2 regions of the Sutcliffiella sp. NPDC057660 genome follow, and region 2 is predicted to be linked to the other one. Evidence: predicted binding sites of a transcription regulator. Region 2 holds the regulator's gene; the other holds the start of a gene.

Region 1 (15,239 bases), on a different contig from region 2:
CCTCGAGAAATCCGCTTGTCGGAGTGAGGATTTTTTGCGGTGTCTTTTCTGTCACGTCTATTTTCATGTTCTTTCTCCTCATTTGATATCAATATTTTTCTCTTGTTGTTTCCATCATTTTCTCTATACTATAAGTATTACAGTCCAAAGGGGAAGATATAAATGAAACTTAAAGTGTTAAAGCCCATTTTTGCGGAATCCGCCAGCAGCCTTGTCAATACAACAAGCTCTTATCCTGGCACGGTACTGTTTAAAAAGGAGCATTGGGTAGTGGATGCGAAAAGCCTGCTTGGTGTGCTGGCTCTTGCGCTTCAGCCAGGCCAAGAGGTTGAAGTCACTTCCGATGAGGGTGACGAAGTGTTTGCAGCGATTTTGGATCTTGGCTATTTTGAACAGGTCTAAATAGGATTAGATCAGACGCATCTGCGTGCAGTCTGACCTTTCTTTTCATTGGCATCCTTCCTCTTTCATGGGGAAGGATATTCGTCTTTTTTCAGGAGATATCCAAAATATTTTCCAGACATAGGTAGCTCGCCTCACCAAACTTATCCACTACATGCAACCGGCGCTGGTAGGCATCCAAATGATGCACCGCTCCTACGAACAGATGGTATCTTCTCTTTTCATAATAGGTTATGGTTACTTCCTTACCCGTTTCCATCGCTTCGCAAAACAGCTCATTCATTTCTTCGAGTCGCTGTTCGTCGAGTTCCGGTTTTGTTTCATATAGATCTTCCTTTGTCCAGTCCCGCAGCAGCTTCACATGCTCCGGCAGCATCATGGACGTCCATTTGATGGTTCCTCGATCACGTATTGCCATACTTGCTGCACCTCCTTTATGCTTTATGTCCGCCAACCAGTCTGCTACGATGCTTCGCCGTTCCTGCATTTGTATAGGAAACCGCCCGAAGCAATGCATTCGAGCCATGCTTTCCGCGAATGCGATCCATCACGTAGCCGAGCTGTCTTTTCTTCGGGCGCTCGAGTTCAAACAGGCTAAGCTGCATCTCGCTGTCGTCGATGATGTTTGAGATGGAGACAGCTATTTTTCTCACCGTCTTATGCTCGTAATTCTCTTCGAACAATTCCAAGCAGGTGTTGTAGAGATCCATGGTAATATTCGTTGCCCGCTCCATCGTCCGGGAGCGATAGAAGCCTCCACCAAGTTCGTCGCGGCTATATCCGATTCCAAGGCTGATCGTCCGACCGGCTTTCCGGTGATGGCGCGTCCTTCTTGCCACCTCCTCGCAAATTTCCAGAAGGACATGCTTCACTTCCTCCGGGTCGGTGTAGTCGCGCATCAGGATTTGGCTTTTCCCGAAGCTGATCTGCCCTTGGATGATGGGCGCACCGAGCTCTGACAGATCGATGCCCCATGCATGATGATAAAGCTGATTACCCATGATCCCGAATTTCTTCTCCAGCAGCTCAAGCGGATAGTTCGCAAGCTGGCCCACGTTGAAAATCCCCATACGGTTGAGTGTTTTTTCCACTTTTGAACCGATTCCCCACATTTCACGCAAAGGCGAAAGGGGCCATAGTTTCGTTTTGACATCCTCATAGGTCCATTCGGCAATGCCCTTCTTTTTTGCTTCGAGGTCCAGGCAGAGTTTGGACATCAGCATATTCGGTCCGATTCCGATGGCACATGGAAGCTGAAATTCCCGCTCCATGTCTTCTTTTATTTTCTGCGCAATGATGGTGGCATCCCCCCAAAGGCCTTCCACTCCGTCCACCTGCAGGAAGCTCTCATCGACACTATACGTGTGGATCGCATCCTTAGGGACGTACCGGTTGAAAAGACGGGTTATTTCGGTGGAGATGCGAAGATAGGTCGCCATCTGGGGATTGACCACGTGAATACGTTCATCATTTGGTATCTCAAATCGACGGGAGCCCGTTTTTATTCCGAATTCCTTTTTCAGCATCGGGGAAGCGGCAAGGACGACACTCCCCTGCCTCTCTGTATCCCCGACTACCGCCAAATAGCAGGAGAGCGGGTCGAGCCCCATCATGACAGCGGAGCAGCTGGCATAGAAGCTTTTCATATCTACGCAAAGAATCTTGTTGTTTGGCATCTGGCTGTAATCCATTTTAGGGTCACACCTCTCTAAAACAGAATATATGTTCGTATTAGTAGTATATACCCAATGATAAGCGAATATACGTTCGGTTTCAATGGTAAATTCCAGTACTTTTTCCGACATTTTTCGACGATGGGCTCATCTTTTGAGCGCAAATCCTTTATACTAAAGGAATAACGGGGTGAAAACGTGGAAAATAAATTATTGCGCAAGATGATCAGAAATTGTTTCATTCAGTACCAGCATGACCTCGAATCGGTGCCGCTGAGTGAAGAGGATTACATAAGGATGACAGCAGAAATTACGGAGATTTTACAGACGGAAGAAACTGATGTGTTTGAAGTGGTCAATGATGTAGTGTATGAATATTTGAGCCAGTAAAAAAGCTTGAGATCGGAGTCTCAAGCTTTGACTTTAATGACAGCCTCGGCTGCCTTTATGCTATCGATCAACCAGACAGGGGCATCTGGGTGCCCGATGATTTCCTCGGCGGTGAGCCAGTGTACCGACTCCACCTCATCCGGGCTTTTGACAAATGCCTCCTCCCCCTCCAATAGCTCGCAAAGATACACGATATCGATTACCTCGCTGCCTTCGTCCAGTATGAAGGAAGTGTTTCTCACATAAATCATCTCGTCCTTCACCTTTACTCCAACCTCTTCAAACATTTCCCTTTGGACGGTTCTCTCCAGAATATTGGAAGAGAAGCCTTCCGGATCGACCGTACCACCGACAAGTGATAACAATCCTCCAGCGTGGCCCTCTTTTTTACTCCGTTCTATCACTAACCACTTTCCATCCCGAAATACCGCGCCTTCCACATTTACATGAAACATGTAAAACTCCCCTTTCAAACTGCTTTTTTCATCAGTATTATCCGGTACTAGGTCAATTACCGGCGCCCACGATTAACATAACTTTGTTCCAAGGGTGGTTCATTGCTCCCCCCACTCCCGAATGCCTTGTTAATATGTATGATCCCTTTATCCACCGACGTTTCCACATACCCCACTATCTGCTCGAGGGTAAAAACCTTCAAAGGTGCTTTAAGGTCCTCGGTTGGATACTGCATATCCCCTTTTACAAACGGCAGGAAATCCAGCACATCCTTTGTGGTCACTTCCTCTAGATCAACCATTGCGCTACTGTGCTCCATTTCCTCCAACACTTCACGATCCAGTCCGTAATAATCCAACAGCTTCGCATTCAGAAGGCGGAAATCCTCATGATAAAGCGCCAAAATATTTCGATCCTGCTCCATTCTGTTTTTCAGCCAAGGCAAGTAAAACCCCTTCAGCCAAAGGTCATCTGCGATTAGATGTGTGTAGTATCCAAGAATATAGTCCAATTGCCGGGAGGAACGGTATTTTTCCAAAAACCCACTGTAATCGATCATTCTGGAATAGTCCTGAACATCTCCGGTAAAGAAGTGGGACAGGTCCTTGGGGGAGACGGCATCCGGTGCAATTCCCCCTAAAAGGAAAGCAGATTTATTTGTAACGGAAAATTTTTCAGCGATTCTATTGGCAATGATAAGGTGCATGATACGAGAACCTATTTTGCTCACCCTTTCATTAATGGAATAATTATGAAAATTATAACATTTTATTAGGAGTATGTGATATTAATTAAGCAACTTTTCCTTTCGCCGTCCTACCATCCAAAAACTTGAAATAAGGATGCGTCATCCCCACAATGGAAACAGTAGAAATAATGGTGCCAATCAAAATATACAACGGCCGGATGCCCCACATCTCACTTAATATCCCACCGGCAAGTACGCCGAGTGGCATGGCTCCCCTAATGATAAAAAGCCTTACGGAAAAAACTTTTCCCATTAGATGAGAAGGAATTGCCTGCTGGCTGATGGTAAGGTTATGGATGTTAAATATCGCCATTGCGATTCCTGCTATTCCTTCTGTCAAAAGTGCAGCATATATACTGTAGTTGAAGCCGAGCCAAAAGAAGGTCATTCCCCCTACCGTCAATGCACCTAGCATCAGAAATCGGCGACTTTTCACCTTTATTCTACCGACCATGAAGGAGCCGATCACATAGCCTAAAGGGAAGCTCGCCATGAAATAGCCGTAATGTGCATAGGTTCCAGCCAGTTCACCTGTAATATAGGGAAGCGTGATGACCATGGTCACTCCCACTCCAAATTGGACAAATGCCAGAAAAACACCAAGCCACACAATAACAGGCTGCTTGAAAAAGTAGACCATTCCTTCCGTGAACTGGCTTATCCATGACTTTCGAATTTTTTCTGCAACCCTGTTTTCCTGGATAAACAACAGTAAGAATCCACTGGAAAATAGCAATAGACTAACAGCTGTCAGAGTAGGCTTAACGCCAAAGTAATCTGCCACCAACCCACCAGTGACTGGGGCCAGAAAGGTCATTAAACGAAGCGTTCCATCAAGATAGGCATTGGCGACATGTAGCTGTGAGGTTGGAACAATCGTTGGGGTCAAAGCTTGAGAAGCTGGTGTATAAAGGGGCGTGATTAACCCGACTGCCATCTGGACAGCGAAGATATGCCAGGGCTGCAGGCTTTCAGTCGTAAGTGCAAGCAGGGGCAACAGAAAGACCAGTCCCCTCATCCATTGCGAAATGATCATCGTCCATTTTCTGCTCCACCTGTCAATAAACGGTCCGATAAACAACTGCAATACAAGTGATGGAATAAAATAAAGCAGCCACATACTAGATAGTGCCAGTGTTGAACCTGTCAATTGATAGATAAGAATGGAATTGCAAAAGGTGCCAAACGCCCCTCCCAATTCCGAGGAGGCCGTTCCCATCCATACAAATAGAAAGGAACGGTTTTTTAATATATTCCTCAATCCCTCACACCCTTTTGTGTTGTCATTGCTCTAAATACAGCGCTAATTCTTTTGCTAATGATCGAACAGCATTTTTCTTAAGAACATATTTCGAATCGTGAATCGCCACCAGCTTGGCTGCTCTCAAAATTTTCAGGTGATGATGTATGGTGGATTTACCAATGTTGAGATGTTCTGTGATGTCTTGAAGGGTTCGATCTTTTTCATGAAGGAGCTTAACAATCTGGAGACGAACCTCATCGCCCAATGCTTTATGCTTTAAAACCAGAAAGTTGTCAGGGACATATTTATTGTCAGGAAACATGCTTTCATTCGAAATAGGATAATAGAAAACCTTCATTCCCTCGATGTCTGCCTCAATATTCCATGGACGATAGATATATTGGGGAATTAATAGAACCGTTGACACACCTGGCTCAGATTGGTATGTCACTCCACCTGTCGCCCATTCCACAAGCTCTTCCGGACTCATTTTGTGACCCATTTGTTTTTTTGCTTCACCATCTGTCTTCAAAAATGATAAAAGTCCATCAGCGCTATCGTTTCGTATCACTTCCTCATACCAACACGTAAAAACAGATATAAGGTGTTTTTTTAGAACCTCCACCTCTACATGAAAAATATATTCTATATAACGAGGGAAAAAGGGATTATCTTGTGACAGAGCTTTCATTTCTTCCAATGCAGCAAGATTGCCTGATGCCGTCTGTTCTCTTATGGATTGGTAGGTCTCCCCAATAAAAGGAAGGCAATGAAATCTGAATTCTTTTTCCGGGAGCCTGCTGATATTGGAAATAAAATCTGGTAATTCATTGAATTCTTCCCTATGAAGGAGCTGAAGAAGAGCTTTCCATGAATTATCCCGTTCCACTATAACCAACTGTTCCCTTAATTCTTCTGAAAAAGAACTCTTTAACTTGTCCCAGTATGACTTTGGTTTTTCCAAGCTATCCAATAATGGGGTATTGGTAAAGGCAGCGATCCCCAATGCACATTCCCATAGCAAGGAGTACTCCACTCTGATCTGATAGGTCTCCCTCTTCCTGCTTGTCAGGTTTAAAACTTCCATTTTTACCATCCTCACCTTCAATTGTTTGAATACTCTAATTCTATATATAACGAATTAAATATTCAACTTTTTTCGAATTTTGTCTCAAAAAAAAGATCATGTATGCTTTTCATTCACTAATGACTATAGCCGTTTCTGCAAAACCAACTCGTCCCTTATAGGAATCCCGTCATAACCTCTGCAAAGGAACTATCATCGTGCTCATCCCCACTCACGAGTTTATTTATATTAATATATTTACTTTTCGAACGTAATAGTCAAGATATTCAGACAGTTAAATGGAATAATTATGGTATTATAAGAATAAATGGTATTACTCTGATAGTCAGGAATATAGCTGAAGAATATTACATAAAGGGGAGAGAAACTTGAGGAATGACAGATTAGCAGCAGTATATATGTTATGGGCCCTGGTAGTCATTATCGAGTTATGGTGGTTTCATAGCGTATTACCAAGCAACGCTGCCGACCTTGCATTTGTGGTGACAGTAATAGGCGTTACTCTTGTAATGGGTGCAGTAGGGTTAAATTTGCTTGGAAAAACAAAGGGGTAAAGATAAAAGGAACATGGATTTACATAGGAGATACTGGTAGATGGGTGGAATCCAATGAAAAAATGTATTGTTCTTACGATATTTTGTTTCACCTTATTTTTAACGGCTTGTTCCCAAAGTGAAGAAGATAAAGAAGAATATTCAGGAATTATTAGTGATGGAGAAGCTATGGGCTATCAGTATAGCATAGCAAAAGAGCAAAATACCTTTACTTGGCAGGTTGGCTACAAAGGAGATATTTCTAGCATCATAGAAAGTATCGACAACGAAGATGATTTAGAAAATTTTATGAGTGCGGTCAGTGATTGTAAAGTACTTTCAGCAAAATTTATCATATCGGCATCTTACCTTTTAATTATTGTCATTACAGCTTTTATTCTTTATAGGAAAAATAGAAAAATCCTTAAAGAAGGCAGTGCAATTATTACTATACTGGCAGTGATTGCTATATATACAGCCTTTTGGTCATCAGTTGAACTAAGTAGATCAATACAGGATGCAAAATACTATTATTTGATATTGACTAATTATTAAAAACGCAGGATTTCAAAAACCCTGCGTTTTCTGATGCAATTTAATAGCTTCTGTGGAAAAAGATCGCACAATTTCAATTATTCTTCAATAAACGGCCTCTCACGCAAATGCTGCGTCTGCTCTCTCAATACATAGGAAAAGTGGTCATAGTTCACCCACTTCAATGGAACTTGAAGATGCAGAGAATTTTCTTTATTAAAGATTTCGATTTGCTTCTTGTTGTATTTCACCTTTTTTATGTCCTGAATGCGGATCGCTTTTGTGTCCTTTCCTCTATTCACAATAAGCTCCTGTCCCACGATGGAAATTTTGCTGCGCTTGATTTTCCACATTTCATAGGCAGTCAGAAGCAGACCAAGCCCAGTAAATCCGATAGAAATGTACACCTCATCATCTACCCCATTTAACAGCACTCTCACCCAATGCGAAATGAGAATCGCGTAGAAGAACCACAAGCCTTTTGGTAATTTTGGTGCACTTTCATAATGAACTTCTTCATGGTATTTCTGACTCATCTCTTCCCGTCTTGAAAAGAAATCCTGCTTATGCCCATCCAGGGATTTAGAGTCTAGCTCTACAAAATCCGTGTATGTTCCTTCCCAGACATGGGCAGTATCATCCCCGTCCTCGAGCGAATAGCCGCCGACCCAAGCCACATAATCGGTGCCGGATTCCTTGAAGCTCATCAGATAATAGCGCACGGGCTGTTTGTATTGATTTTCCGTTTCAATCGTATCCTGCACATGGATCTCTTCCGGAAATTTGTTCATCAACCTACCTTCTTCATCCCTCAGGTAGACAAGATAAGTGAAGAGTTTAGCTTTTGCCAATAAAGGCTGCTTCTTTTCCTTGATTGGATATAGGTGTTCCTTGTTGCTCGATTTCAGGTCCCAATAGAGGCCCTCGGCACTTTCGAGATTGGTCGCAAGTTCCTCGATTAGACCATTTTCAACATCTATGTTCTTTTCGATGCACACATGAATCGCCTTGGAGCGGATGACAGGGTCATTAAACCCTAAGGCTTCCCTCAGATTCTCTTCCGCTTCCTTTGAGTAATAGTAGTTCATCAGCCCGATTAACAGATTCATATGATAACGGACGGTAAAATAGCTTTCCTTCCAGGAAGTGTACACAAATCTGGCATGATAATCTTTGTCGTAGGAAAAGTACTCTTCCCTCAGCTTTTTATAGTCGGAAAGAATCAGTGGAAGAACGTCTTCCTTTCTGTAGCCCCATTCCAGGTCGGATTCGTTGATGGCAGTGATAAATTCATACATCGTAAATTTATAATGAGGAGAATGTATCTTTTCAAAAGTACGCTCCACTACATCCCGCAGAAAGACAGGGTATTGAGTGAGCTGATCCACAGGAAGCTGAACCTCCTCGTTTTTCATCATAGCAACGAGCTTCTCTTCCATTTCATAAAATAATTCCTCATCCTCGGTCGCCAAGAATAATTCCAACACTCTCACTTTTGCATCCGAGGGCAGGCGGTCAAAATACTTTAATAATTGTTCCATCACCTCAGGCATGGGATAATCGCACACAAAGTCGATTAAATAATAGGAAGGGTTGTCCCACCCATCAACAGACTCAGGAAAATTGCCGGCAGCTAGCCTCACCATTTCCTTTAACAAATCGACCCTGATTTCCAAGTCCTTTTCGACCTTACATTCATACAAAGTGCCAAGTGCTTCAAAACGCTTTCCGGGATCCTCGCTCCTAAGGCGCTTCATCATACTTCTTATCTTCAACTCGTTCATCTCTTCACCTTTTTAGTAGAAATTTTCATATAAAAAATCAAGTTTTGGACTAATTCTAATGGACAAAAAATGAAATCACATCATCCTTTTGGCCTATGCAGAAAAATATAAACTCAATTGGCCTTATTAAGATTAATGCATCCGATTAAATCCAGCAAATAGTGTCTATCCTCCGGAAAAGAAAGCTTCAATTCCATCAATTCCTCTGCACTTTTCCAAGCAATTTCATGGATAAGATTGTCAGGATCCTGGATCTGCTACGTTCCTCCAACCACTCTCACCACAAAATAATGAACCTCCACGTCAATTCCGTATGTAGTTCCTTGCTTCACTTTCAATGAGGCAATCACTTCCACTTCAAACCCCGTCTCTTCCCTGAACTCCCTCACACAACATTCTTCAAAGCTTTCGTCTTTCTCCAATCCGCCAGATGGGACCGTCCAGACCTTCTCTTCGTCTGGCTTCCCCTGTAGGACCATCAGAATCTCTTTATGTTCATTGATGCAGACGCCTGCTGAACCGTACCATTTTTGCATGGTAATCACCTCACTTTTCTTGAATAACTAGGCCCCTACCAATAAGGTTGGCAGAGACCGGCTTGCGGCCCAATTCCCTTGACCATACTGATAGCTGCCCGATGTGATGTATTTCATGTGCAAGGGTATGGTGCATTACTTCGCCCCAAGTAAACAGTTCAACTCTGCCATCCCGCCCAGGAAGGTGTAATAGCTTGTTCTCCAAATTGCTGTCCCAATCTGTCACAAACTGCTGCACTTCCGGTCGGAAGGAAGCATCCAATTCACGAACCAATTTTAAACTGCTGTAGTCCTCAAACTTACCTGTAAATTCGGATTTCCCCTGTAAGATCCGGATCCAGCTCCACTCCACATCAGCAATGTGAAAAAGGGTATGCAGAATACCACCCACTCCACCCGTCCGTTCCTTCAACAGCTCAACTTCCTCCACTTCTTCACACCAGCGGTACCACTCTTCCCGTACCATCCAGTTGTACTTGAACATCATCTCCATGCTTATCCCTCCAAAATAATGCTTACAGTCTATATTCCTTAAACATGGAAAAAATCCCTTTTTATTGCGGCTCTTTTCTGCTGTCAATTGAGCGAAGCGGTATCGTGCAAAATTGCTCGGCATCAACTTTACCATTTTCGGCACGAACTCTGGTCACTTTGGCACGAACTCTCTACTGTTTGGCATCAACTCCCCATTGTTTCGCACGAACTCAGCTACAATCAAAAAATGAAATGGCCCTTCCAATTGCGGAAGCGCCATTTCATAGATATTTTTAATAGGAAATCCTTTTCAATGAGCATTTACTCGCCTCATTCTGTAGATCTGGCGCAAAATAGCTGAGCTTTTTGATAAAATAACAGGTTTCCGGAAAATGATGCTCCAGAAATGTTAACGTGGAATCGTTTAGCAGCTTATTTTCTTTGAATTTATGAACCATAGTAGAAATATACTGGCTCATTTCCAAGGTTGTCTGTCCGACCTCGTTGGCGAATTCCCTCTGCCTGGCAAAACCGGGCTCTTTGAAACGCAGATATCCTTTTAATATTCGATTTTGCACCATAAAGCCCTGATAAATTCCAATATAGGCCTCTGTTTGACGTCTTGCAGCAATTTCGATTGGGTCCAGCAAATCCTCGAACAGCAATGCATGACCCAGTTGATCTTCGAGCCACAAATCCATCAGATTTACTAGAGGAAGATGCTCGGGTTCTTTCCCCTGAACCAAATGGCTTAAAATCCTTAGATACTCTTGATTCTCAGCCAACGTACCATTCAAATAGGTAGGGGATAAATTCAGATTCACCTGGTTATCGATTCTAAGGGCTTGCAACTTTCCCTCAAAATCAAAATAACCCTTCGCAACTGGCCAGACCCTCTGAGAAAAGTAAATCATGGTTTCATCTGAGTGATTAGCGGACTTAGAAATATTCCCCAACATATTATTGAGCTCGCCGAACCAATTAATATACTGCTGAGCAGTTTTCACATATTCCACTTCTGTGGGTGAAAGATGGTCCCTTATAAAATAAGCATGATCTTGTAAAATTCCCAGCCAAAAAAAATGCTCTTCCCATACTGAAATCATATAGTTTTGCAAATCTCCTCCCTCTCCATTCCCTCTACTATATATTTACGACAGGAATTTGGAAGTAGAAATGATTTATCGTATTTTAATAAAAATACATGCACATATCTTGATAAAGATTAGGAAAAATATACTTATCATGAACCATAAAGGATGTAAACTAATGCGAAATACAAGAAACTTCATTATATTTTTAATGACCATATTACCCTGGGTCACTGCCCCGTTTATGGGGAAGTCGTCGTTTAAACGGTTTCTTCCGGGGACCATTTTTATGTGTTTATATGTAACTGTAGAGGGGTTGGTAGCGGAAAAGAGAAAATGGTGGTGGTTTCCATTTGCAATTAGACCGAATGTCTTGGGTGAAATGCCACTGATTTTAGGGCCTTTCTTTGTTGGATCTCTCTGGATATTGAAATACACCTTTGGAAATTTCAAGCTATATATGAAGGTAAATATAATTATTGATACAATATTTACTTATTTTATGCTCGATTGGTTTAAAAGAATTGGATATGTAACTCTTGTGAGGTTCTCCAAGATTCAGTTATCACTACTTTTTTTGGTGAAATCAATCCTGATGTATGGATTTCAGGTAATATATGAAAAGTATTCACCGCCCCCTCACGCACTATGTTCAGAAAAAGAAACTATAAAGTAAGGAGCAATGCTATTCATTTTGTTCGTGAAATCTAACAGAATAGGAGGAAAATAAAATGAGAGTGCTGGTTGCATTTCTTATGATTTTTTCAATATATGCAGGGATAAGCCCATCATTTAATATGAAAGAGATGGCATACGCCAATACAAAATTAGAAGTTCCCCCTTACGCTAATTGGGGGAAAATGGCCATGCAAAAAACTAAGGAGAAGTATCCAAATGCCGATATCATTGACTACCTTCATGTGGGCAGAAAGAAAGGGGAGCAGACCTCAGTTGAAACTTTCCGTCTCTGGTTAAAAGAAGATCAAAAAGAATTTGGTGTAAACGTTGATATTGAGTTTGAAAACGAAACTGAAAGAGTGATAAAAATTTCATTTAAGGAAATTCAAGGTTAATGCTAAAATTGTTCTCCATTCCCCCGCAAAGAAACACGTACTAGATGAAGCACTCATACTATACTTCAAATAAATGAAACCTCATGTACGGCTTTCCATCATTATAGGAAGAAAGCATAAAAAAACGGCTCGCATTAATCAAAAATGCGAGCCGTTTTTTATTTCTTAGAGTTGAACTTCCACTTCGACCGGTTCAGTATCCTCTAAAAGATTTTTTAGTGTAACCTTATATTTGCTGTCCTCTACCTTTTCAACCGCGTCCACATGCCATGGATCACCGGCTTTGACTTCCCCTAACGCTTTTTCAATAGCCTCCTGCTCGTTCCCGTCCTGACCTGCATCCACTACCACTTTCAAAGCACCGGACTGCGCCGGGAAGGATTCCGCTACAATTCCTGTATTCCAGACAGTAACCTTCATTCCCACCTTCTGATCAGCAGCCTCCAACCCCTTGCCCTCAGTGTCCTCGACCTTTGTACTCTCTTCGAGGGTGTACATCGTCGCAGACACTCCTGAGCTGTTCGCGTGAGAACCTGTCACAAGGATACGCATGTTTCCTTCATTTGAAATGGAAATGATATGGCCAGTCAGATCCTCCACTGCCTCTTCATCTTCCGTGTTATCTGTTGGAGGTGCAGTGTCTGATCCTGTACCGTTTTGGTTGCCGTTATTGTCATTAGCCGTCCCGCATCCGAATAGTAGGAGAAAACAACTCAACATTGCAAAAAATTTCAATTTCATCTTTTTCACCTCTTTTTCCTATTTGACGAATTGTCCGAAAAAAGGTTACAAGACTATTTTTGGCGAAATGCCTTACCGGCAAATTTCTCAACAAGCCCAGGAAACAGCTGATAAAGCTTGCTCCCTATGCTCATCCAGCCAGGAAGATTTATTTCCCGCTTGTTGGTGAACATGGCATCCGCAATCTTTTTTGCCACCATGTCAGGATTCAGCATCCATTTATCGACCTTCTTTTTGTAATGGCCGGATGAATCTGCCTTATCAAAGAAGTTGGTGCGGATTGGACCTGGGTTGACCGCTGTAACATGGATGCCAGTATCATGGAGTTCCATCCTCAAACTGTTAGTGAACCCTAGAACTGCATGTTTGGTCGCAGCGTATACACTGGATTTTGGTGTGGCCAATTTTCCAGCCTGGGATGCAATGTTAATGATGTGGCCGCTGTTTTGATCCAGCATCGCAGGTAATACCTTTTTCGTGCAAGCAATCAAGCCGAAGACGTTCACTTCAAACATTTCACTCATATCGTCGAGTGACAATGTGTGCACCTCATCAAAGATTCCAAAGCCAGCATTGTTGACCAACACATCAATGGCAGGGATTTGCTCAAGCACTTTATCAAAAGCAGCATCCACATCCTCCCTGTTCCGTACATCCACGCGGTAGAATGGCGCGGAAATACCGGTAGCCATTTTAATTTCATTCGCAGCCTGTTCCAGCTTATCCAAGGAACGTGCCAGAAGCACCGGCGTGGCCCCACGTTTGGCAACCTCGAGGGCAAGGGCTTTACCGATACCACCTGACGCTCCGGTAATAACAATATATTTCCCCTTCCATTCCGCCATCAAGACACCCCTTCCTTCGCTTTATAACGATACGGAAGGGAAGCAGTATCCACTTCTATCCGTTCCATCTCCATCAGATAATCCACTTGCCCAAGCGTTTCAGATAACGTCAGTAATAGCTGTTTCTCAAACACTTTCGGGAAAAGATGCTGGCAGATCTCGTAGGCGGTTGCAGGATTTCCTTTTACAAAAGCCTCTACCTTGGCTGCGCGCTTTTCCTGCTGATGCAATCGTTCCTCCAAAAGCAGCTTCACGTTTTGCACTGTTTCCCCGTGGCCTGGAAGTACGCGTTTTATCGGCAATTTCAACATTTTTTTAATGGACGCCACGTAATCGATCATCGATTTTCTCCGGTCCTTTTCGCCCAGGTACGGCGGCTCGACCAAAGGATTTGGGGAGATATGTGCAAGAATCAGGTCTCCACCAATCATGGTTCCGCTCTTTTCGTCAAAGAGCACCAAATGACTGCTTGCGTGACCGGGAGTCTCGTAAATACTCCAGTCAGCAAGTCCCTCCAACCTATACCCTTCTTTCACAAAAGAAGTCAATCCCCTTTGACAGGAAAAACGAAGTGGCTTATCCATGGCCCCAAGAAGGGAATAAAAACGCTCCTCCACTCCCATTTGGGCGAACAACTCTCTATAAAATACATCATGTGTAGTGAAATAGCGTTGATCCTGCGTCATCCATGGATGAGCTCTTTCATGCCCATAAACTGGAATATTGGCAGGAAGATAATCAAGAAGGCCGACATGATCTGGATGATGATGTGTAATCAGTACTTGATCGATATCCAGCACCTTGAGGCCATGCTTTTTAAGCTCATTTTGAAAGACTTCCCATGCTTCCATCGTTCTTACTCCAGCATCCACCAGGGTCACTTTATCTGTAATAATAATGTAAGTATGTACATCTCCAACAGCAAAAGGAGTCGGTATGGTAATCTGTTTTATTTCTTGCTTACAAGAAAGCTGATTCATAGTAATCCCCTTTTTGTTTTGTCCGTTTTATGTAAGGATGGTTCGGTAAAATTATAACAAAATAATTGAACGCAACCACCACTGAATACCCATTCACTTAAAGAATGCACTATTTACACAAAAAAAGAAAGGGTTAATCTTCATAAATTTTAAAAATATCCCACTTCAATTATTCTTAAATAACAAGGCTCTTTTCGTAAAGTTAGTTATATATGACCGTAAAAAATCGGCTTTTCGATTTTTTTCCGAGATAAACGTCGCATTATTTACAAAGTAAAAAATCTATTACACCTGAAAAGAGCAAGATAGAATGGAAATTTACGTGTTTATGTTGTATTCGTCAAAAGCAACAATTTCTGCGAAAACAGCCAATAACCACAATCTTTTTTTTCTTGAATCGTGACAAATATCCCCTTGACATTCCTTCCGTCCCGTTGCATAATGTAAAAAATTATAAAAGATAACGTGACGAATGGGACCAGTAGAAGGAAGAAGGATGCAAGAGATGGAGGTTCACCGGCTGAAAGACCTCCTCATTCCCTGTTCTTTTGAACCTACCCAGGAACAATTAGGCAAACCTAATCGTCCCCCACGATACGGGAATGAAAGCTGGGTTTAACCAACCAATCAAGGTGGTACCGCGGATAAG
Region 2 (15,239 bases):
TAAAAAAATCTAACAAAAAGACGAATAATGTAAGTGCCGGCTTTAAATATCGCTATTGATTTCCGTGTAAGACTTCGCTTTCCGTGGGTGACCCGTGAGCTCCCTCAGCTTCGCCTGCGGGGCCTCAAATTGGCCACTGCTGCCGCAGGAGTCTACGTCTTGCACTCCAATCAACCACTAGTGTAATCTAAAACATAAACGCATATTTAAATTCTTTAAAAAACCGAACCAATTTGAACGAAATCTCAAATTGGTTCGGTTTTTACTAGGCTAAAACACTTTTGTCCCATAACAGTTTCCGTTATCTATCGCAATCAATAAAAATGTAAGTTAAAATGCCTATCAATTTGTAATATAAATTGATAGGCATTTATTGTTGATATATAAAGGTTTTATGGGTTTATTTACGTTTAATTGTATCCTAACTTTTCAGTAAAATTGTTTTCAAAAATAAAAATATTTTGAAACTAAACCATATATAACACGTAAAAATAAAAGAGGGGGTATCGCTTTGAAAAAAAATTATGAAAAAAAACATTATTTTATGGTAAGTGCAATCGCTTTGTTGGTTTTATCTCCATTAATAATCTGGTTACTTCCGTACATTCTTCAAAGAGCTACTTTGGATATGATTTCTGTCTGGGTTGTAGAAACACCTAGCATTACCTATTGGTATTTTGGGATAGCCTGGTTGTTTTTAATGATAGGCTCCATTGCATCTTACTTTTTTTACAAACAAAAAATCATTATAGTTATAGGTTCCCTGTTTTTGGCAATTGCTTTTATGTATATTGGGTTAAAACCAATTAATGTTATGAATACTGCTGGGTTCACCTTTATTGATGCTCCTTTCGAAGAAGAAATCAAATACAGTTGGGAGGATGTAGAAAAGGTATACTTAGTTATAGATGAAGAAACAAATGAGCAAAGTTTGGAGTTTCATTATAAAGATAATCAGATTTTCGTAGTTGACAACAACAGGGAAGTTCAAAGTTTGCGTTCGATGCTGTTAGAGTTAGAAAAAACGTATGGCTTCTCATTTACAACAAAAGAATAACAAATTATAAAGCAGAGGAAAATACCATTTCCACTGCTTTTTTAGATGAAAAAAACACCGCATTTTGCGGTGCAATTAAGTGTACAAATTATTGCGTAAATAGAGTTTTTGCGATAGGGAAAAGAACCCGTTATTTGTCCCAGCCTCTTTTTTAGTGGATGTTACGATATACACCAATCACTTTACCAAGAATACTCACGTTACGAACAATAATCGGCTCAAGCGTGGAGTTTTCAGGCTGGAGACGGATATAGTCTTTTTCCTTGAAGAAACGTTTTACAGTTGCTTCATCATCCTCAGTCATCGCAACGACAATATCCCCATTATTGGCAGACTGCTGTTGGCGTACAATGACATAGTCACCATCCAGGATTCCTGCTTCGATCATACTGTCTCCCATAACCTCCAGCATGAATACCTGCTCATCTGGTGCTACATAGCGATCAGGCAGCGGGAAGTAGTCTTCGACGTTCTCGATGGCTGTGATAGGTTGGCCAGCAGTTACTTTACCGATGATTGGAACATTGACTGCAGAAATCCTTGGCGTCATTTCGTCTTCCATATCTCTGATCTCAATGGCTCTAGGCTTGGTAGGGTCACGACGGATAAGCCCTTTGCTTTCCAAGCGGGCAAGATGTCCGTGGACTGTGGAGCTCGAAGCAAGTCCTACCGCTTCGCCTATTTCACGAACGGATGGGGGATAGCCTTTATCCTGTACTTCTTTTTTAATGAAATTCAGGATATCTTGTTGCCTTTTTGATAGTTTCATATTCCGCACCTCTATCATTAATATTATGAATAGTATAGCATGTTCTCATCAAAAATACAAACATAAGTTCGAATAATTGACAGGAATATTTGTTCGCCTGATAATAAGTAATCTAGATATTTATAGGGGTGTTTACGATGAAGGGCATCATCTATTGCCGAGTGAGTACAAAGAAAGAGACACAGGAAACGTCACTGGTAAGACAAAAGGAAGAGCTGCTCATGTTGGCCGGGCAGCACCAAATTGAAATTGTAGAAGTGATAGAAGAGCAGGCGAGCGGTTTCGATCTGGATAGGGAAGGGGTTTTCCGAATCATCGAAATCACGTCCAACCAGGAAATTGATGTCGTCCTCATACAGGATGAAACTCGCTTGGGACGCGGAAATGCCAAGATAGCATTCTTGCATTGGCTGAGAAAGCATAAGGTGAAGATATTCACCATTACAGACAATGGAGAAGTGTCGCTGTCGGATTCAGATTCCATGGTCTTGGATATTGTAGGGATTGTGGAGGAATATCAACGGAAATTACATAACCTCAAAATCAAAAGAGGGATGCAGCGGGCAGTCAGGAATGGATATGATCCATCCAAGAACCTTTCCAACCTCCATGCAAGCCCGGGCCGAGAAAAAATTGATATTCCCGTGGAGGAAATCGCAAGGCTCCGTAACAACAAGCTGACCTTCCATGAGATTGCAGCTACACTAAGAGGGCTTGGGTATGATGTCTCCAAGGCGACTGTCCATAGGCGCTATAAGGAGTATATTGATGAGAAGGACGGCGGTTTGCTTGTAAAAAAAGATTCCCTCTAGTAAGATTAAAGCATGTGTTTACTAGGATGAAAGAAGGGTTTTACATGCTATCAAAAGAAAAAATCGCAAGAATTAATGCATTATCAAAGAAATCCAAAGCAGAAGGTCTTTCAATGGAAGAAGCTGCTGAGCAAAAAAAGCTTCGTGAAGAATATATCAAGACTTTTCGTGCTTCCATGGATAACACGCTGCAATCCGTGACCATTGTAGATCCGGAGGGCAATGATGTTACACCAGAGAAGCTAAAGGAAACAAAAAAGAATTTAAAGCATTAATCGCTTTTTTTCAGAACATTGGAACATACTATTTATGATAAAATATAATTTTTCCAATAAAAAATCAGATAAAAAGAAAGGATGGAATTGATGACACACAATATAGATCAACTTTCCATTAACACAATTCGTACATTATCTATCGATGCAATCGAAAAAGCGAACTCTGGCCACCCTGGTATGCCGATGGGGGCTGCTCCTATGGGCTATTCCCTTTGGACAAAATTCATGAACCATAACCCAAACAATCCCAACTGGTTCAACAGAGACCGTTTTGTATTATCTGCTGGTCATGGCTCCATGCTGTTATACAGCCTATTGCACTTAGGCGGATATGATCTATCCATGGATGACTTGAAGGAGTTCCGTCAATGGGGCAGCAAAACTCCAGGACATCCTGAATTCGGCCACACTGCAGGTGTAGATGCAACGACTGGTCCACTTGGACAGGGTATTGCAATGGGTGTGGGAATGGCAATGGCCGAACGTCATCTTGCAGCAACTTATAATAAAGAAGATATGGAATTGGTCAATCATTTTACATACAGCATTTGTGGAGACGGCGATTTGATGGAAGGTGTCTCTGGTGAGGCAGCATCCCTTGCTTCCCACTTGAAGCTGGGACGTTTTATCGTTCTTTATGATTCCAATGATATCTCTCTTGACGGTGATCTCGACCGTTCCTTCTCTGAAAGCGTAGAACTGCGTTTCAAAGGGTATGGCTGGCAGGTCATCCGTGTTGAGGACGGAAATAACCTGGAAGAGATTGCGGCGGCAGTGGAAGAAGCGAAGAGCGACCTTAATCGACCTACACTGATTGAAGTGAAAACGACTATTGGATTTGGTTCCCCGAATCTTTCCGGTAAGTCTGATGTTCACGGAGCACCACTTGGAGCCGATGAAATGAAGCTAACAAAAGAAGCATACAAATGGACGTTTGAACAAGATTTCCATGTTCCGGAAGAAGTATATGCGCATTTCCGTGAAACGGTAGCTGAAAAAGGGCAACAGGCTGAAGAGGCTTGGAATGAACTATTTGATGCGTACAAAGCGAAATATCCTGAATTGGGTCAGCAGCTTGAAGCGGCAATCAATGGCGAATTGCCTGAAGGCTGGGATTCTGAGATTCCAGTTTATGAAGATGGGAAAAGCTTGGCATCCCGTGCTTCCTCCGGTGAAGTGCTGAATGCAATCGCTAAAAAAGTTCCTTATTTCTTTGGAGGTTCTGCGGACCTTGCAGGCTCCAATAAAACGAATATTAAAAACGAAGCGGACTTCACTCCGGAAGATTACAGCGGACGAAACATCTGGTTCGGAGTACGTGAATTCGGAATGGGTGCGGCGTTAAACGGTATGGCATTGCATGGTGGACTAAAAGTATACGGTGGAACTTTCTTCGTATTCTCCGATTACCTGCGTCCAGCTATTCGCTTGGCTGCACTTCAACAGCTGCCTGTAACATATGTATTTACACATGACAGTATTGCGGTTGGAGAAGATGGGCCTACACATGAGCCGATCGAGCAACTGCCATCCTTGCGTGCTATGCCGAACCTTTCCGTGATTCGCCCGGCAGACGGTAACGAAACTGCGGCTGCTTGGAAAGTGGCATTGGAATCAGAGAAAACACCTACTGCTCTTGTATTGACTCGTCAAAATCTTCCTACGATCAAGGGAACAAGCGAGACGGCATTAGAAGGCGTGAAAAAAGGTGCATACGTGATTTCCAAAGCACAAAAGGAAACTCCGGATGCATTATTACTTGCAACCGGCTCTGAAGTCGGATTGGCTGTAGAAGCTCAAGCTGCACTTCAACAGGAAGGCATCGATGTTTCAGTTGTAAGTATGCCATCATGGGACCGTTTCGAACAGCAATCCAAGGAGTACAAAAACTCCGTATTGCCAAAAGATGTGAAAAAACGTCTTGGAATCGAAATGGCAACTCCACTAGGATGGGAGCGCTACACAGGAGATGAAGGGGATATCCTCGCAATCAACACGTTCGGTGCTTCTGCTCCTGGAGAAAGAATCATGAAGGAATATGGCTTCACTACTGAGAACGTAGTTGCTAGAGTGAAGGCGCTATTGGATAACTAATATATTTGAAAAGAGCCATGCATACGTGCATGGCTCTTTTGTATATTCAGCGGAAAGGCAATGTCACTCTATACGCTATTAGAAAAAATAATTCACGAAAGAAAAATGGAATTTTGGTCTTATAGGTCTTATATGCGGAGGTTTGTGTTGGAGATGATCTAACATCCATTCCGAAGTCCTCGGCTATCATAGTAGTTCGTTTCATATGCAAGGGGTCGCTGACCAAAATAAACGTGTTAAGTTTATTAGCCTCTGCCACTTCCAAAGCATAGAGTAAGTTTTCTTCTGTAATTTTTGAATTTACCTCTATAAGAATATCCCCGGATGCAACCTTTTTACTGTTAGCATACTCTTTTGCTGCTTCCGATTCTGTAAGGCTGTCCTCCCTGCTTTTTCCACCTGTAAAAATTATCTTCTCAACGTACTCATTTTCATACAGCCATATAGCATGGTTCACTCTTTCTCTGAGAACTGGAGAAGGAGTTCCGTTGTAGACGGCAGCCCCAAGTACGATAGCGGCATCCGATTTCTCCAACTCATTCATTTTGCTGAAAGACCATATATTGTATCCGTTATAAAAAACAAAAAGTAAACAAACAATTAATAATAATTTTATTGCTCCTCGTATTTTCATAAAATGTGTCCTTTTATTTGTTATTTACCTAAAATTGTATCATGATAATGGAGTTTATTGTTCAGAATTGATGCTTTCGACAAGTTCCAACAAAAATAGTCAATAGTCGCGCCATCAACAGACAAATCTTTCCTCTATCATTCCTTATAATAATATAAAAGAGGATGTTAGGAGGGTTTTGTTTGCGCCATTATATGATCTATCTCATAGAGGAAGAAATTGCGAAGCATTATGCGGGCAATGAATTGAAATTATTTCAGCTCTTTCAGCAGTATGAACAAGTGGATCAACTTCAAGATGTAGTGAAGCAGCAGGTCGATTACATCACCATCCCCATACCGACCTTCCCCCTCCAGCAGGCATTAGAAACTTCCATGAAACAAATAGAAGGTTACCAGTCGCAATCCTATCAGCACAAAATAGAAAAAAGAGAATCAATAGCTAAATTGTCGATTTTTGAAAAATATTTGAAGCTGTCCTCCTCTGGGTCTTTTGAAGCAGAGGCGATCTTTTTTGAAGTTATTAGAAAACAGGCACCATACTTCCTCGCTATCGATACCAAATCTGGTCGGTTTGGCTGGTTGCAGCCGATAAAACAGAGAAAATATGTCTAGGGTATAGAGAAAATTAGCGGAAAATGTTGTATAATGATAGTTGGTTTAGTACACTACATTGGTAGACATAGTTTAGAGGAGGAAATGTTAGATGCAACCTTGGATTTGGATTTTGCTTATTGTTCTGGCTTTGATTGCTGGAGTTGCACTAGGATTTTTCATCGCTCGTAAGTACATGATGACTTACCTGAAGAAAAACCCGCCGATTAATGAGCAAATGCTTCGCGTGATGATGATGCAAATGGGAATGAAACCATCCCAAAAGAAAATCAACCAAATGATGAAAGCAATGAGCAACCAACAAATGAAATAAACGATAGGGCACTCAGTCAAATGAGTGCTTTTTCTTTTGGCTAATTTAATGAAATAATCTTCCTAAATATTAGAATTTTTGCTAAACTATCTAAGTTGATTACATAGATAAGTAAGAATGTTAACGGGGGAGTACGATGAGTATATTTAAAGATTTATGGTGGTTTTTCAAACTGGAAAAGAAGTCCTATATACCAGGTGTATTCATGCTGGCCCTTGTTGCCCTGTTGGAGCTCGTCCCTCCACGAATCGTCGGTATGACGGTCGATCATATCGCTGAAGGGGAACTGACAAAGGACCTGATTTTGCAGTTGATGCTTATCCTATTAGGGACTGCAATCATTGTATATTTTTTAAGGTACTTATGGAGAATCATGATCTTTGGTCCTTCAGTCAGGTTGGCAAGGTTATTGCGCAACAATTTGTATGAACACTTTACAAAAATGTCACCGAGTTTCTACCAAAGACGAAGAGTGGGAGATCTGATGGCTCACTCCACAAATGACCTGCAGGCAATTCAGCAGACTGCAGGGGCCGGAGTTCTGACATTGGTCGACTCCTTCATGACAGGTGGATTCGTGCTGATTGCCATGGCCACAACCATCAGTTGGAAGCTTACTCTTATCTGTCTGATACCCTTACCTTTCATGGCGATTTCCACTAACTACTACGGAACGCTGCTGCATCGAACCTTCCATAAAGCTCAAGCAGCATTTTCTTCACTGAATGATAAGGTGCAGGAGAGCGTAAATGGTATAAAAGTCATTAAAACGTTCGGACAGGAAAAAGAGGATATCGAGGAGTTTGAAAAGCAGGCTGAAGATGTTGTTAAGAAAAATGTAACGGTAGCGAAAATTGATTCGTTGTTTGATCCGACGATCGGGTTGATTATCGGGATATCCTTTTTCCTGGCTATGGCTTTCGGTTCAAAATACGTCCTGCAAGGGGAACTGACAATTGGGGAGCTTATTGCCTTCACTACCTATCTTGGTTTGTTGATCTGGCCAATGCTTGCGTTTGGTTGGCTATTCAACATCGTGGAGCGGGGACGGGCATCCTATGATAGAGTTTCTTCGCTGTTAAAGGAAGAGGTAGATATATTGGATGGAACTGATCCCAACACGAAAGTTCCTTCAGGCGATATCATTTTTAATGTCAATACATTCACATATCCTAATGAACCGGAGCCGCTCCTGACGGGGATTCACTTTACACTTAAACAGGGGGAGACGCTTGGTGTTGTCGGTAAAACCGGTAGCGGAAAAACTTCTCTGTTAAAAGTGTTAATCCGGGAATTCAATGGTGTGGAAGGAGACATTACGATAGGAGGACACTCTTCTTATAGCTTTTCTCTTGAAGCTTTAAGGAAGGCTATTGGCTATGTACCTCAGGATCATTTCCTGTTTTCTGCAACAATTGCGGATAATATCGCTTTTGCCGTTCCGGAAGCATCCTTTGAAGAAATTATACATGCTGCAAAACTGGCAAACATTCATGAGGACATTATTCAGTTCACCGACGGCTATCAAACAATGGTGGGTGAGCGAGGAGTATCATTATCCGGAGGGCAAAAGCAGCGGCTGTCCATAGCGAGGGCGCTATTGATGGATCCTGAAATTCTCCTACTGGATGACTCCCTATCTGCGGTGGATGCCAAAACAGAAGAGAGCATCCTACACGCATTAAAAGAAAATCGTCAAGGGAAAACAACCATTATCACTTCACATCGATTATCTGCAATCGGCCATGCACATCTGATCTTGGTCATGCATGATGGAAGAATTGTCCAAACGGGGACGCATTTAGAGTTGATGGAGGAAGAAGGTTGGTATCGAGATATGTACCACCGACAGGCATTGGAATCCCTAGTGGAGCATGGGGGCTAAAAGATGAACAATCAAACCTTAACAGCTAAACAGCAGAGAATCGTACTTAAAAGACTATTATCCTATACTAAACCGCATACGAAGCAGTTTATTTTTGCTTTCACCTTATTGGTTTTGGCAACAATCGGTGAAATTGTAGGTCCGCTGATCATCAAAGTATTCATAGATGATTACCTGACACCTCAGGTGATGGAGAGGGGACCTATCATATCCCTTGCAGCTCTATATTTAGGAATCCTTGTACTCAAGGTATTTATCACCTATTTCCAGCTACTAAAGTTTCAGGAGATATCACTGAAAATAATACAGGAGCTGAGGATAGACATATTCTCGAAGGTGCAAAGCCTTGGCTTGAAGTTTTTTGATAAGACACCTGGCGGAAGCATCGTTTCACGAGTGACAAATGATACAGAAGCCATCAAGGACATGTTTGTAAGTGTCATTTCCACCTTTGTCCAGAACGGTGTCTTCCTTATCGGAATATTTTTTGCCATGTTCTTCCTGAACGTCAAATTAGCAATGTTCTGCCTTCTGATCATCCCAGTCATTTTCGGGATCATGGCAACCTACCGCCATTTCAGCTCGCGATTTTATGCCGATATGAGAGAAAGACTCAGCCAGCTAAATGCAAAGCTTAACGAGTCCTTGCAGGGGATGTCCATCATCCAGGTGTTCAGACAGGAGCGCAGGCTTCGACGTGAATTTGCCGAAATCAATGAGGCCCACTATCAGGCGGGAGTCAAAAACATCAAATTGGATGGTCTATTACTCCGCCCGGCAATCGATTTTGTATATGTGCTTTCTTTGATACTGGTGTTAAGCTACTTTGGGATTTCGTCGATCGGCAACGTAATTGAAATTGGTGTTCTCTATGCTTTTGTCAATTACTTGGGGCGCTTTTTCGAACCTGTGAACCAGATGATGATGAGGCTATCAATGTATCAGCAGGCAATCGTATCCGCTTCCCGAGTATTCTCTTTGCTTGATGAAAAGGAATTGGCTCCCACAGCCCTGCCAGCCGACGTAAAGCCTGTGATCCTTCAAGGGGAAATCGAGTTCAGAAATGTGACCTTTTCCTATGACGGAAAAAGGGATGTGCTCAAAAATGTATCCTTTAAAGCGAAACCAGGGGAAACCGTTGCACTTGTCGGGCATACAGGAAGCGGTAAAAGCTCGATCATCAATCTGCTTATGCGTTTCTATCAGCTTGAAAAAGGAGAAATCCTTTTGGATGGTGTGTCATTGAACAATTTTGAGGATGCAGAACTCCGTAAGAAGATGGGGTTGGTACTGCAGGATCCATTCCTGTTCTATGGTACCATCAATCATAATATTCGATTGCATGATACAACTATTACAGATGAAGAGATTGTGGAAGCGTCAGAGTTTGTCCAGGCTGACAGTTTTATTCGAAAACTGCCGGATCAGTATGAGCAGCTTGTAGTGGAAAGGGGTGCGACATTCTCAAGCGGGCAGAGGCAGCTTGTCGCATTTGCAAGGACCATTGCGACTAAGCCGAAAATACTTGTGCTGGATGAAGCGACCGCCAATATTGACACCGAAACCGAAGAAGCGATTTCATCGGCGCTCGAAAAGATGAGAAAAGGAAGAACCACCATCGCGATCGCTCACCGATTATCGACTATACAGGATGCAGAGCAGATACTTGTGCTCCACCAGGGAGAGATAGTGGAAAGGGGAACACACAAGGAGCTCTTAAATCAAGAGGGCCTCTACCATAAAATGTATCTTCTCCAAAACGGCCAACCCGATAAAGTGGAAGATGCAGTGGGCCATTCTTAAAAGCCTCCTTAGTGAAACAATAGTGTCAATTGACAAAGTCAAAAAAGAAAAGAACCATTAATCCGCTGATGGTTCTTTTCACTATGTAACAATATCATTATTTAGGTACAATTAAATGGTTATACTTATTTAATAGAATATCTAGTTCCTGGCTTATCTTTAAAGTTTTAGAAGAGGACATTCCGTATTTTGCAACAATATCTATTAACTCTATGCGTTTTTTTTCGATCAGTTGTAAAATCTCCTGTTTAGTAGCCAATGTTGGGTTTCCTTTCTTCTTCCAATTCGTATCATTATTATACAAGAATCCGATAGGGAATTCAAAGAATATTTTCAAGTTAATGGTACTTTAATGTTTGTCATAATAGTGAAAAAGTTAAGTGCAAGATTGTCATGTTTTCGTCATAGAATGTTAAAAGTAAAGGCATTTAACAAGGATGGAATCTGATACTATTAAGAAAGATATAAATGTGTAGGAGTAGTGATAGCATGGAAGCAGATGTAACTTTATTATTGGCGTTTGGAGCAGGGTTTTTATCTTTTATTTCACCATGTACGCTGCCGATATATCCGGCGTTTCTATCTTATATTACCGGTGTGTCGGTGGGGGAACTGAAAGATGAGAAAGGGATGCTGCAAAAGAGAAGCATTTTACATACGTTATTCTTTCTGATAGGCTTTTCGATTATTTTCATTGCATTAGGTTTCAGTACATCTTTCATCGGAGAATTTTTCACTCAATATCAGAATCTGATCCGACAAGTAGGAGCAATACTTATTATCTTTTTCGGGTTTGTGATACTTGGTGTATTCCAACCCAAGTTTCTTATGCAGGACAAGAAGTTTTCATTTAAAAACAGACCTTCCGGTTTTATCGGGACCGTCTTGATCGGGATGGCATTCGCTGCGGGCTGGACGCCATGTACCGGTCCAATCCTGATCAGCGTAATGGCTTTGGCAGCCTCCAATCCGACTTCAGGTGTCATCTATATGACAGCTTATGTGCTGGGTTTTGGGATTCCATTCTTCATCCTATCATTTTTCATCGGAAAACTAGGTTGGATTAAACGTAATCATGTGCTGATCATGAAAGTCGGCGGTTATGCGATGATTATGATGGGTATTTTACTGTTCTTTAACTGGATGACAAAAATCATTGCCTGGTTTACAAGAATTACCGGTGGATTCCAAGGATTTTAATTTAAGACACTATAGTTTTTAGTTGCGTACGCCTCTTAAAAGGGGTAAAGTAAAATTGGATATATAGGAAAATAAAAACTTTTTTATAGGACATAAGGAGGATTTCTGCGGTGGCTAATGTTTTAGTGGTGGATGATGCAAAATTTATGAGGCTAACAATTAGGAACATTTTAACAAAAGCCAACCACACTGTTGTCGGGGAGGCCGAGAATGGAAGAGAGGCTGTTTCACTTTATCGTGATTTTCAACCTGACCTCGTGACAATGGATATTACCATGCCAGAAATGAACGGAATAGATGCGGTTCATGAAATCCTGCGTCAGTTTCCGAAAGCAAAAATCATCATGTGTTCAGCGATGGGGCAGCAGCGCTTAATAGTGGAAGCGATAGAAGCAGGTGCCAAGGATTTCATCGTAAAGCCATTTGATGAGAATAGAGTGTTGGAAGCGGTTAAGAGAGTACTAGGATAATAGTCTGATAGACTGTCATTTAAGCTTTTGCTGAATGGCAGTTTATTTTTTTCTGAATGTATAAAGGGTTTTGATAATCGCTTTTATTATTTCGTTTTTTCGGTATAATAGTAAAGGGAAAAAGTTGTGAAAATAAGGGATGATCTTAGTGCAAACAATTCTATCTACGATATTCGCTGTATGTATGGCTCTTCTAGTCATCTTTATTAGAATGAAGGCGGCAAAAAGGCCTTCATCAGTGAAAAAAATAATCTTACCTCCTATCTTTATGAGTTCGGGAGCATTAATGTTTCTGTTTCCTGAATTTCGGGTGAGCTCCTTGCAAATTATCGAAGCGCTTTCTGTAGGGGCGGTTTTTTCCATCTTTTTGATTAAAACCTCCAAATTCGAAATCAGGGAATCTGATATTTATTTGAAGCGTTCGAAAGCATTCATTTTTATCCTATTGGGACTGCTCGTCATCCGGATCGTGATGAAGCTGGTGTTAAGCACGACCATAGACATCGGAGAGCTGACAGGCATGTTCTGGCTACTGGCTTTTGGGATGATCGTTCCGTGGAGAATAGCTATGTATATCAAATATAAGAAGCTTGAAAGTGCGGAATTTCCGCCAACGATAAAAACCTCGGTTTAACCGAGGTTTTCGTTTTAGAATAGGTGCTGATATGGGGTTTGGTCGATGTTAAGATCTCTTAATTTTTTTACGAGAAATTTGTGATCCCGTTTAGGAGTTGCCAGGATGTACCCTCTGACTACATGCTCTCTTGTAATGGCTGTTGCTTTTTCTTTGAAGGCAAGCTCACCTATTTTACCTGCGATCTTCTGCCTTGCGATATCCCGAAAGAGTTCCGGTACCGGCGAAACGAGCTCCTCCAACAGGGATTTTAAATCCTCAGGCCACATGTGTCGCGTTTCTTTGATATAATAGTCCTGCCAATCCAATTCGGACCAGCCGTCCTCTTTTGGCAGACGTTTTAAAAATTTTCGAAACATGAAAAATCCGCCAATGGCCAACAAACCAACCATCGCCACTACCCAAAATAAAATTAACCATAAAAACCATCCGGTTAACATGTTCTTTCCCTCCGAACTCGTTAACATTCTTGTATTATTATACCCGAAACTATTATAATTGCACTAGTAAAACACTGATACTATTTAAATTAATATGAACGATACATTTAATATAATACCCACAGTCATATGGAGGTGGCCGCATTGAAAAAAATTGGAGCTGTAATAGGGAATATGGGAAAGACGGAAATCATCTCTTCTAGAGTATGTCCGAAATGCAACAGGGAAGTCAAACGAGTTCGTATGCAGATTATTGGCGGCGAGAACAAAGGGAAATGGCAGGAATTCGAAAATGAATGTGATTGCCGTTTGGCGCAAGAAACAATGGAAGCGGAGAAACGCAGAAAGCATAAATACTTTGAACAATTCTGTATCGTTCCAAGAGAACTCGAGGGTGCAACACTCGAAAATTTCAAAGTGGAATATGCAAGTCAAGGGGAAGCGTTGGAGAGTACCATTGATTTCTTTGATCAGTTTACCGGAAAAGAGAACCTGTTTTTCTACGGAAGGACCGGACGGGGGAAAACGCATCTGGCAGTCGGATTGTATAAATATTTTAAACAAAATAACATTACTGCCATGTTTTTTGATGTACCCAAGCTGATGGACACCATTGTCGCATCATGGGAAAACGACTCCGGCTACTCCGAAAGCAGATTCATGAAGGCTATCGCAGAGGTGGATGTGCTCATCCTCGATGACCTGGGAGTGGAGCGGATCAGTGAATGGGTGGATCAGACAATCTATTCCATTTTGAATCAACGCCAAGGAAAAAGTATCGTCTTTACTTCCAATATACACCCAGGTGATTTAACCAAACGTTACGGCGAAAGAATAGCTGACAGAATAAAAAATAAGATGAGTCAAAATCAATTGATCTCCATAGTCACCCCTGAAAGCTATCGGACAAAGGATTTGACCATGTTTAAAGATTAAGCATATACCATATTAAACTCCATTAAGCTTGCTTAGTGGAGTTTTTTTGTGGGGAAATTGAGGGATTATTTATGAATAGAATCATCTTTGGAGAATCATGTATTTTAATCGTTTTTTGTACCGTGTGGGGCCGAATTGCTGCCCTGACACGGTAAGAATCACCCCTTTTCGTCCCGTGAGTACCTGCCTTACTGCCTTGACACGTTAAGAACCACTGCTTTTCATAAAAATAATAGATAAATAATATCGGCTATTTTTTGTTAATTTGTCTTTTTTTGCAAGAAATAATGGTAAAATAATTCTAAATAGATAGAAAACTAAAAGGGGTGCTAGGAAAATGGAATCAGTAAAACAGTTAAAGCGGAAGATGGCCGATGTCATTATTGGAAAAGAAGAAGTGGTAGAGCTCCTATTCAACGCATTAATTAATAAAGGTCATGTACTACTTGAGAGTGTTCCGGGAACTGGGAAAACAATGCTTGCCAAAAGCTTTGCAAAAACGGTGGAGGCGGATTTCAAACGAATTCAATTTACTCCTGACGTTTTGCCGAGTGATGTAACAGGAATTCAATTCTTCAATCCTAAGGAGCAGACCTTCGAGCTTCGTCCCGGACCCATTATGACCAATATCCTTTTGGCGGATGAAATTAACCGTGCTACGCCAAGAACACAATCGAGTCTACTTGAGGTTATGGAGGAACGCCAGGTCACGATCGATGGACAGACGCTTCCAATCCCTGGTCCGTTTATGGTGGTAGCGACTCAGAACCCAATTGAATCCCAACAGGGAACGTTTCCTCTTCCCGAAGCTCAGATGGACCGTTTCTTTATTCAGCTTGATATGGGGTATCCAACATTTGAAGAAGAAAAGCAGATCCTGAACCGTTACAGGGAGGACGACCCGATCCAGCATTTGACTGCCCTATTTTCTAAAGATGAAATTTTAGATTTCCAACAGGATGTTAAAAAAGTGAAAGTATCTTCGGTTGTAGAAGATTACATATTGGAAATTGTTCATAAGACCAGAAGCCATGAGGAAATTGAAGTGGGAGTCAGTCCCCGTGGTACATTGGCGCTGATGAGAGCTGCACAGGGCAGTGCATATATCAATGGACGCGAATATGTTCTACCTGAGGACGTTAAAAAGATGTCAACATATGTGTTGAGCCACCGTATCGTCCTTACCATGGAAGGATCCTTGAAGAAAACGAACAAGCAGATCTTAAATGAAGTGTTATCGCGTGTGACGGTTCCAGTGGAGGCGACAAATTAGAAATGGTAACTTGGAGTCAACAAATTG

What was found. The regulator LexA, encoded in region 2, represses DNA repair genes until DNA is damaged. The targets are predictions, from matches to a motif close to CGAACATATGTTCG.
Region 1: ACFVAD_RS01645 (Y-family DNA polymerase) is a predicted target of LexA. The motif match lies at 2,159-2,172, and genes of this name have one in related genera.

Annotation. Positions count from the first base shown of each region.
Region 1 covers NZ_JBHVHV010000002.1:3,604-18,842, forward strand. Annotated here, with positions in the region: gene ACFVAD_RS01630 (SPL family radical SAM protein) at 1-67, opposite strand, end outside; gene ACFVAD_RS01635 (HPr family phosphocarrier protein) at 163-402, shown strand; gene ACFVAD_RS01640 (YolD-like family protein) at 494-820, opposite strand; gene ACFVAD_RS01645 (Y-family DNA polymerase) at 837-2,093, opposite strand; gene ACFVAD_RS01650 (YqzH family protein) at 2,274-2,465, shown strand; gene ACFVAD_RS01655 (NUDIX hydrolase) at 2,486-2,920, opposite strand; gene ACFVAD_RS01660 (zinc dependent phospholipase C family protein) at 2,977-3,627, opposite strand; gene ACFVAD_RS01665 (MFS transporter) at 3,713-4,930, opposite strand; gene ACFVAD_RS01670 (ArsR/SmtB family transcription factor) at 4,953-5,999, opposite strand; gene ACFVAD_RS01675 (hypothetical protein) at 6,368-6,553, shown strand; gene ACFVAD_RS01680 (hypothetical protein) at 6,608-7,087, shown strand; gene ACFVAD_RS01685 (hypothetical protein) at 7,165-8,850, opposite strand; partial or broken gene ACFVAD_RS01690 (NUDIX hydrolase) at 8,964-9,386, opposite strand; gene ACFVAD_RS01695 (DinB family protein) at 9,397-9,879, opposite strand; gene ACFVAD_RS01700 (DUF2935 domain-containing protein) at 10,154-10,966, opposite strand; gene ACFVAD_RS01705 (hypothetical protein) at 11,130-11,627, shown strand; gene ACFVAD_RS01710 (DUF3889 domain-containing protein) at 11,749-12,024, shown strand; gene ACFVAD_RS01715 (hypothetical protein) at 12,190-12,765, opposite strand; gene ACFVAD_RS01720 (SDR family NAD(P)-dependent oxidoreductase) at 12,819-13,613, opposite strand; gene ACFVAD_RS01725 (MBL fold metallo-hydrolase) at 13,610-14,590, opposite strand.
Region 2 covers NZ_JBHVHV010000005.1:68,614-83,852, reverse strand. Annotated here, with positions in the region: gene ACFVAD_RS06605 (hypothetical protein) at 512-1,057, shown strand; gene lexA (transcriptional repressor LexA) at 1,209-1,826, opposite strand; gene ACFVAD_RS06595 (YneB family resolvase-like protein) at 1,964-2,638, shown strand; gene ACFVAD_RS06590 (DUF896 domain-containing protein) at 2,683-2,913, shown strand; gene tkt (transketolase) at 3,004-5,010, shown strand; gene ACFVAD_RS06580 (YdcF family protein) at 5,057-5,554, opposite strand; gene sirA (sporulation inhibitor of replication protein SirA) at 5,827-6,258, shown strand; gene ACFVAD_RS06570 (YneF family protein) at 6,350-6,571, shown strand; gene ACFVAD_RS06565 (ABC transporter transmembrane domain-containing protein) at 6,708-8,456, shown strand; gene ACFVAD_RS06560 (ABC transporter ATP-binding protein) at 8,460-10,259, shown strand; gene ACFVAD_RS06555 (aspartyl-phosphate phosphatase Spo0E family protein) at 10,357-10,518, opposite strand; gene ACFVAD_RS06550 (cytochrome c biogenesis CcdA family protein) at 10,749-11,459, shown strand; gene ACFVAD_RS06545 (response regulator) at 11,570-11,929, shown strand; gene ACFVAD_RS06540 (CcdC family protein) at 12,069-12,563, shown strand; gene ACFVAD_RS06535 (DUF2621 domain-containing protein) at 12,578-13,003, opposite strand; gene ACFVAD_RS06530 (ATP-binding protein) at 13,148-13,939, shown strand; gene ACFVAD_RS06525 (AAA family ATPase) at 14,277-15,212, shown strand; gene ACFVAD_RS06520 (DUF58 domain-containing protein) at 15,215-15,239, shown strand, end outside.